2 regions of the Geodermatophilus sp. SYSU D01176 genome follow, and region 2 is predicted to be linked to the other one. Evidence: riboswitches for the same ligand, from Rfam matches in the RefSeq annotation. Region 2 holds a riboswitch; the other holds the start of a gene.

The links. A riboswitch is a leader RNA that binds a small molecule or an ion and turns the genes downstream of it on or off. The one in region 2 is predicted to bind cyclic di-AMP.
Region 1: another riboswitch for cyclic di-AMP. It lies ahead of ACI78Z_RS01650 (C40 family peptidase); the one in region 2 lies ahead of ACI78Z_RS06645 (transglycosylase family protein).

Annotation. Positions count from the first base shown of each region.
Region 1 covers NZ_JBJGYN010000002.1:9,462-13,665, reverse strand. Annotated here, with positions in the region: gene ACI78Z_RS01655 (M48 family metallopeptidase) at 1-1,022, opposite strand, end outside; gene ACI78Z_RS01650 (C40 family peptidase) at 1,416-2,474, opposite strand; cyclic di-AMP (ydaO/yuaA leader) riboswitch at 2,491-2,639, opposite strand; gene ACI78Z_RS01645 (hypothetical protein) at 2,837-3,181, opposite strand; gene ACI78Z_RS01640 (D-alanyl-D-alanine carboxypeptidase family protein) at 3,280-4,204, opposite strand, start outside.
Region 2 covers NZ_JBJGYN010000008.1:11,697-15,900, reverse strand. Annotated here, with positions in the region: gene treY (malto-oligosyltrehalose synthase) at 1-1,557, shown strand, start outside; cyclic di-AMP (ydaO/yuaA leader) riboswitch at 1,861-2,028, shown strand; gene ACI78Z_RS06645 (transglycosylase family protein) at 2,057-2,620, shown strand; gene ACI78Z_RS06640 (multicopper oxidase family protein) at 3,138-4,204, shown strand, end outside.

The DNA of each region.
Region 1 (4,204 bases), on a different contig from region 2:
AGCACCAGGGGGACGACGGCCGGGTCGGCGGGCGACTGGACGCCCGCGCGGCGCAGCAGCGGTGTCCAGGACAGCAGCCACCCGCACAGCGCCACGGCGCCCGCGGCACCCAGCGCACCGACGAGCGTGCCGGTGAGGACGTCGCGGTGGACGACGTGGCCGAGCTCGTGCGCCACGATCGAGACGACGGCGTCCTCGGGGAGCTGCTCCAGGGTCGTGTCGTAGAGGACGACGCGGCGGGTCGAGCCGAACCCGGAGACGTAGGCGTTCAGCCCCGTCGTCCGCCGGGAGGCGTCGGACACCAGCACGTCCTGCACGGGGGTGCCGTTCTCCTCCGCCAGGTCGAGCAGCCGGGTGCGCAGCTCCCCGGCCGGCAGCGGCTCGAAGCGGTTGAACGCCGGCTCGATCACCACCGGGGAGAGGAACGAGCCCACGACGACGAAGCCCGCGGCCACGGCGGTCCCCCACGCCCACCAGGTGCGCGGCGCCCGGCGGACCAGCCACAGGAAGCTCATCAACGCCAGGGCCGTGAGCGCGGCACCGATGGCGGTCGAGACGGTGACGTCGCGCAGCCACAGCCCCCACCCGCGGGTGGACAGGCCGTACCGGTGCCGGACGACCTCCGCGTACGCCGAGACCGGGAGGGTGGCCAGCCGGCCCACCCCGACCACGACGGCCGTGCCGAGCAGCACCTGGGCGAGCCGGCCGCCGCCCAACGGTCTCGCGACGGCGCGCACCAGCCGCGCGCCGAGCGGCGTCAGCCCCAGCGCCGCGGAGACGGCCAGGCCCAGCACCAGCGAGGTCAGCGACGCCGGGCGCAGCGCCGCGGCGAAGGCCTCGGCGCGGGCCAGCCGGTCCGGCGGGAGGACCGAGGACGGGTCGACCGGGGTGCGCCCGCCCGCCGGCTCGGTCAGCACCGTCCACGGCGGGACCACGACGAGGACGACGGCGAGGGCGGCGCCCAGCACGACCGCGACCAGCAGCGCGGCCCGGCGGGAGCTCGTCCCGCCCGCCTCGCTCACCCGGCCGATCCTAGGTCGGGCACCGCAGCGGCCGAGGCCGGCACCCAGCGGCGCTGGACCGGTCGCGGAGCCCGCAGGCCCCCTCCAGGGCACCGCCCCGAGCGGGCGAGGGGTGGGGAGGAGGGGGTCCTTCCACCGACCGGGACACGGGCAGCGGCTCCACGGCGGCCGGGGACGGCGCCTGGCCACGGTGCGGTCCCCGATCGCAGCGGCACGGCGGGGTCGGCCGGTGGGCCGACGATGTCATCGCCTCACAGCGGTGTGCTGATCGGTTGACGGTTCGTGCCGTCGCGGCGGCGAGATCGGCGGTCTCGTACGGTCACCGGCCTCGACGCGTGAGAGATCGCCGATCTCACCAGTTGACCCACCCTCCGACCAACCCGCGAACCGCTGTCAGGCCATGCGGCGCATGGCGACGATGCCGCCCATCGAGTCCACGCTCACCACCTCCACCGGCCGCGCGAGGGTGGAGGCGTGCACCAGCTGGCCGTTGCCGATGTACATCGACACGTGGCCGACCGGGCTGTAGTAGAAGACCAGGTCGCCCGGCTGCAGGTCGGCCCGGGACACCGCGGTGCCCATCGTCGCCTGCATCCGCGACGAGTGCGGCAGGCTGATGCCGGCCGCGGCGTACGCGTACTGGGTCGGCCCGGAGCAGTCCAAGGCATCCGGCCCGCCGGCACCCCACACGTGGACGTCACCGACCTGGGCCAGCGCGGTGTCGACGGCGGCCTGCGCGACGCCGCTGGCCGCGGCCGCGGGCGCGGCGGTCACCGGCTGCCCGGCGTGCGCGGCCACGACCTCCTGCTGCTGCGGCGCCGACAGCGCATCGTACTGCGCCTGGTAGTCGGCGATGTCCGCCTCGAGCCGGGCCTGGCGGGCGGTGACGTCGTCCAGCGTGCGCCGGGCGGCGGCGGAGTCGGCCACCTCGTGGAGCACCTCGGTGGTGTGCCCGGCGATCGCGTCGAGGGTGGCCAGCCGGGAGACGAACTCCTCGGCCGACCCGCTGGTCATCAGCAGGTCCAGCTCGGCCATGCCGTCGCCGGAGGTGGAGGTGAAGGCCGCGCGGGCGACCTGGCGGATGTGGCCGTCGAGCGCGTCGAGCTGCGCCTGGGCCCCGGCGGCCGCATGGTCGGCGGCCTGCTGCTGCGCGAGGGTCTCGCGGGCCTCGTTCACCTGCTCGGTGACGACCTCGAGCTCGTGGGCGGCCCGGGCGGCCCGCTCAGCGGCCCGCGCGGCGCTGGTGGTCTCCTCCGGGTCCGCGGCGGCGGTCCCTGGGACCAGCGTCAGGGCGAGGGTGGCGGTGCTGCCCGTACGAGTCCGCGGACGATGCCGCGGGACGGGGTGGCGCGGGACGGGGTGTCGCGGGACGGGGTGGCGCGGCGGAACGCGGCCGAGGGGTGGGCTGGAACTGATCGACGGCATGCCCCAGGGCAGGGCGGGGGTCGCCACGGGCGGCGGCTCTCCGTTCTTCCCCAGCGACCGCCTACCGAGTTGGCTGACGGGTTGGGGCTGGGAAGAAGGCGCCCTATCCCCGCGCCCCGGCGGAGCGGCGCGCGGGAGAACTCACCCCAGTGCTGCGGTGGGTCCCTGGTTCCCCCTCGGCGCCGGTGCGGCGCGTCGGGCGATTCGGCGGTGACCGGCCGAGGTCACCGGATGGTGGTGACGACCACCCGGCCGGACCGCGTCACCGTACGGGGGCCGTGCGAGGAGTGGCGAACGGGGGCACGGTGAACCGTGAGGTCAGCGCCGCGTCGCCGGCTCGCCACGCGGCCGGTCACCCGTGCGGGCGACAGACGGAGCGGCGCCCTGGATCAGCCGGTGCGCCGCCCGGTGCCCTGTCCGCGGGTTCGCCTTTGAGGCGCGGCCCGCCGGACGGGGGCGGGCCGGGTGGGGTGCTCGTGGCGCAGCGGCGGCACCAGACCGGCGTCGGCCAGCACCCGGACGGCGCGGCGCTCGACCTCGTCGAACTCCACGACCACCCCCGGCGGCAGCACGACGACGTCCTCCGCGGTGCGCCCGTCGTCCCGCCGGCCGGTGATCGGCACCACGGTGGGGTCGGTCCCGCGCCGGCCCGGCGGCGCTCCCAGCAGCACGGTGACGACGCAGTCCCCGCAGCCGGTGCCGCGGGCGGTGCAGGTGTCGCAGTCGATGTGCACGGTCTCCTCCTCAGCCGGCCGACCCTGGTCGCGCAAGGCCGTCCGAGGCCCCGGTCGATCCGGGCAGGACGCTAGGAGCGGGCACCGACAGTTCCGGCTCAGCCGCCGGCGTACTCCCAGTGCCAGGGCTCCTCGCGGCCGTTGCCGGGATCGGCCCAGCGCGGGTGCAGGAAGCCGAAGCGGCCGGCGTTGGCCACCATCCAGGCGTACTCCACCGTCCCGAACCGCTCGACGCCACCGCACAGGTCGACGGCCAGGCCCCAGCCGTGGTCGCTGGTGCCCGGCACCGCCGCGAGCGCCGGCTTCTCGCCGTACAGCCGCACCTGGCCGGCGTAGCTCCGGTAGGAGTCGGTGAGGCACAGCGGTGTCCCGAAGGCACCGGCGAAGGCGCTGCTCATCCCCCGGTAGGCCGCCGCCGCGTCGCAGCGCAGCAGGTGGCCGGCGACCCCCAGCGGGCACATCGCGCTGGGCGGGATCAGCCCGTTCGGGAAACCGCCCCACGCCCGCCCTCCGGAGGTCTCGGGCGGGTACCGCACGTCGCCGCACTCGACGGGCAGCGCCCCGCCGGACGGTCCGGTCGCGGGGACGGCCGCGCGTGGCCCGAGGCCGGGCCGCCCGGCGCCCAGCACCCGGTCGGCCGCCGGACGGCCGACCACCACGGCACCGGCGCGGGCGTCGGCCGCCAGCACCGTCCGCCCGTCGAGGGCGATGCCCACGTTGCCCGGACCGGATCGCCCGGCACCGAGGAAGACCAGGTCCCCCGGGAGGACGTCGGCCGGGTCGACCGGCGTGGTCACCGCGTGGAGTCCCGCCTGGTCGTCCGGGAGGTCGATCCCCACCGAGGCGTAGACGGCGTGCACCAGCGATCCGCAGGACCACGCGTCCGGCCCCGCCGCGCCGGGGACGTAGGGCAGGTCCAGCGTGTCCACTGCGGCGCTGACCGCGGCGACCGCCTCGGCCGAGGGGACGACCAGGGGATCCGGTGCGCCGGGCAGCTGGGCCGCCCCGGCCTGCACGCCACCG
Region 2 (4,204 bases):
CTGGCCGAGGCCACCGGCGGCCGGTGGACCGTGGTGGAGAAGATCCTCGAGCCGGGCGAGGACCTGCCGGAGAGCTGGGCGGCCGCCGGGACGACGGGCTACGACGCGCTCGCCGAGGTCGACGACGTGCTGGTCGACCCGGCGGGCGAGGCGGTGCTGAGCGCGCTGGACACCGAGCTCTCCGGAGCCCCGGTCGACTACGCGCAGCTGGTGCACGGCTGCAAGCGCGAGGTGACCGACGGGATCCTCGGCTCGGAGGTGGCCCGGCTGGTGCGGGTGATCGGCGAGCTGTCCGGCATCGACCGCGCGCAGCAGACTGAGGCGCTGGCCGAGCTGCTGGCGAGCTTCCCGGTCTACCGCACCTACCTGCCCGACGGCCGCGAGCACCTGGACGCCACCGTGGCCGACGTGCGGGAACGCCGTCCCGACCTCAGCGCGGCACTGGACGCCCTGCACCCGGTGCTGTCCCAGGCCGGGACCGAGGCGGCGACCCGGTTCGAGCAGACCAGCGGCCCGGTCATGGCCAAGGGCGTGGAGGACAGCGCCTACTACCGGTGGGCGCGCTTCGTGGTGCTCAACGAGGTGGGCGGCGACCCGGCCCGGTTCGGCAGCACGGTGCAGGAGTTCCACGAGGCGCAGCAGCGGCGCGCCGAACGCAGGCCCGCGTCGATGACCACGCTGTCGACCCACGACACCAAGCGCAGCGAGGACACCCGCGCCCGGCTGGCCGTGCTGGCCGAGCTCGGCGCGGAGTGGGCCGACCTGGTCCGCGGGCTGGTGACGCGCCACCCGATGCCCGACCGTCCGCTCGCGCACCTGGTGTGGCAGAACCTGGTCGGCGCGTGGCCGCTGTCGCGGGAGCGGGCGCACGCCTACGCGGAGAAGGCGGCGCGCGAGGCGGGGACCTCGACGACGTGGACCGACGTCGACGAGGAGTTCGAGTCGGCGCTGCACGAGATGGTCGACGCCGCCTACGACGACGAGCGGACGAACGCCGAGATCGAGCGGTTCGTCGCCCGCATCGCGCCGTTCGGCCGGTCCAACTCGCTGGCGCAGAAGCTGCTGCAGCTGACGATGCCCGGGGTCCCTGACGTGTACCAGGGCACCGAGCTGTGGGACCTCTCCCTGGTCGACCCCGACAACCGCCGTCCGGTCGACTACGAGCAGCGCCGCCGACTGCTGGCGCGGCTGGACGAGGGCTGGGTGCCGCCGGTGGACGACGCGGGCGCGGCCAAGCTGCTCGTCGTCTCCCGCGTGCTGCGCGCCCGGCGGGAGCACCCGGAGTGGTTCGGCGGGTACGCACCGGTGACGGCGACCGGGCTCGCCGCGGACCATCTGGTCGCCTTCGACCGGGGTGGCGTGGTGTCCGTGGCGACCCGGCTGCCGGTGGGGCTGTCGATCGCCGGCTGGGGCGACACCGCGCTGCAGCTGCCGACCGGCGCCTGGCGGGACCTGCTCACCGGCGGACGCTTCGTCTCCGACGCCGGCGGCCTCCCGGTGGCCGCACTGCTCGAGCGGCTGCCGGTCGCCCTGCTGGTCCGCGACCGAAAGAGGTAGAAGGACCCCGTCCTAGCCACCCTTCGCAAGCTCAGGGGGTGCCCTGGACGGGGCCTCGCCCCACCCTTCGCAGGCTCACGGTGGGACTGGGACGGGGCCGACTGAGATGCAGTTCACGTCCCCGCGGGTGCGCGCGTGCTGGCGGGGACGTGACCAGGCGATCCGTCCGACAGCGGTCCCGACGACCGGCCGGGTCACCCGCGATGCTCCTGGGGCACCGGGTGAAGGTCCGTGACCTGACCGTTACGTTGTCCCGGCATCCCCCATCAGGGACCGGGTGCCGGAGCCGATCCGCCGAACCCCGTCCGTCGGCTGCCGTACCTCCTGCACAGCCAGGACGGGGGTGGGGGACCCATCTCGGTGCGCGGCCGGTCCGGCCGGGCACCTCGGGGTGAAGCCGTGTGCGCACGGCCGGGGCACCGATCGCTCCGAACCCGACAGCTCACCTCGCAGGCGGCGGATCGGGAGCTCCCCCATGCGTTCGTCCTCGTCTTCCCGCATGCCCGCACGCGCCCTGCGCCGTGGCGCCGTGGTGCTCGGCGGCGCCGCCGCCGTGTCCCTCGGCGTCCTCGCCGCACCGGCCTCGGCGGCCGCCCCGAACGACTGGGACGCCGTCGCGCAGTGCGAGTCCAGTGGCAACTGGGCCATCAACACCGGCAACGGCTACTACGGCGGCCTGCAGTTCAGCCAGAGCACCTGGGCCGCGTACGGCGGCACGGAGTACGCCCCGCGTGCCGACCTGGCCACCAAGGACCAGCAGATCGCCGTCGCCGAGCGCACGCTCGACGGGCAGGGCCCGGGCGCCTGGCCGACCTGCGGCAAGGCCCTCGACCCCTCAGCCCCCGAGGCGGGCGCGGCTCCGGCCGCGCCGGCCCTGGCGGCCGCCCCCGCACCGGCGGCTGCCGGCGGGGCGACCTACACGGTGCAGGCCGGTGACACGCTGGGCCGCATCGCCTCGGAGCAGGGCGTGGCGGGTGGCTGGCAGGCGCTGTACGCCGCCAACGACGACCAGCTGAGCGACCCGAACCGGATCGCGGTCGGCGAGGTGCTGCAGCTGCCGTGAGTTCTGCCGGCGGCCGGGGGACGCGCTCCCCCGGCCGCCGGGAGCCAGGCACGTCGAACGCCAGAGGCCCAGGACCCGGCGACGGGTTCTGAGCCTCCGGCGTCCACCGGCTGGCCACTGGACGGACTCCTTGCTCGAAGGCGGAGCCGGACACCTCGCCGCGCCGCCGGGTCCCGTGACGGCACGCAGCCCGTCGGTCGGCTCCCCGTCGAGCAGACACTCCCCGCCGGTCCCGGTGTCGAGCAGGGACCCCAGGTCGAGGAGGCTGGCGTCGGCCCCACCGAGGCGGCTCCGACGCCAGCCGCCCCGGGCCGGGTCATCGATTGGCGATCACTGGGAGTAGTGGGGGGGGGGGGGGGGGGGGGGGGGGGGGGGGGGGGGGGGGGGGGGGGGGGGGGGGGGGGGGGCGGGCGCCGCGGGGGGCGGGGGGGGGGGTGGCTTGTTTTGGGGTTGGGGGGGGGTTGCCGGCGCCGGGCCGGGGCCGGGGGCCGGCACGACACAGACCAGGGACCCGCTCATGGAGCACCGCCCTCTCACGCGCCGTGACGTGCTCAAGGGGACGGTGTGGGGTGCGGCGACCCTGGCCCTTCCCGCCGCCGGCTCGGCGAGCCCTGCTCGGGCATCGGAACTGACCGCGGACCACCTGCCGCGGCCCTACACGCCCTACGACAGGTTCGTGCAGCCGCCGGTGCTGCGGCTGCCCGACGCTCCCGGCAGCCGCCCGGTGGTGCAGGTCGTGCAGGGCCCTGCGTCGGTGAGGCTGCTGCCGCCGCCGGCACCGGAGACGACGATGTGGGTCTACAACGGCTCGTATCCCGGACCGACGATCAAGGTCAAGCGCAACCAGCCGGTCACCGTCCGTCAGGTCAACCGGCTGCCCGCCCACCACCCGCTCTTCGGGTACGAGTTCGCCACCTCCACGCACCTGCACGGGTCGCCATCGCTGCCCCCGTTCGACGGCTATGCCAACGACACGAGCCGGCCGGGCTTCTTCAAGGACTACGAGTACGACAACCAGGAGGACGCGCGGACCCTCTGGTACCACGACCACGCTGCACACCACACCGCCCCGAACATCTACACCGGGCTGGCCGCCCAGTACCACGTGCTGCCCCTGGCAGGGGAACCGACCTTGGGTCTCCCTGTGGACGACGAGTTCGACGTGCCCCTGGTGATCAGCGACGCGGCCTCTCGCGCCGACGGCCAGCTGCTCATGGACCAGCACAGCACCTCGGGGGCCATGGGCGACGTCATCCTGGTCAACGGGGTGCCCTGGCCGGAGGTGCCCGTCCGGCCGCGTACCTACCGGTTCCGTCTGCTCAACGCCTCGGTCGCCCGCGGCTACCTCCTCCAGCTGACCGGCGGCCTGCCGATGAAGGTGGTCGCCACCGACGGCGGTCTGACTCGTCGCCCGGTCGACGTCGATCGGCTCAAGCTGGGCATGTCCGAGCGCTACGACGTCCTGGTCGACTTCGCACCCGCCGCCGGCCGGCAGGTCGAGCTGCGCAACCTCGGTGTGCCGAACACGACCGACCACGAACACACCGGCCAGGTGATCGCCTTCCGGGTCGGCACCGACCCGGC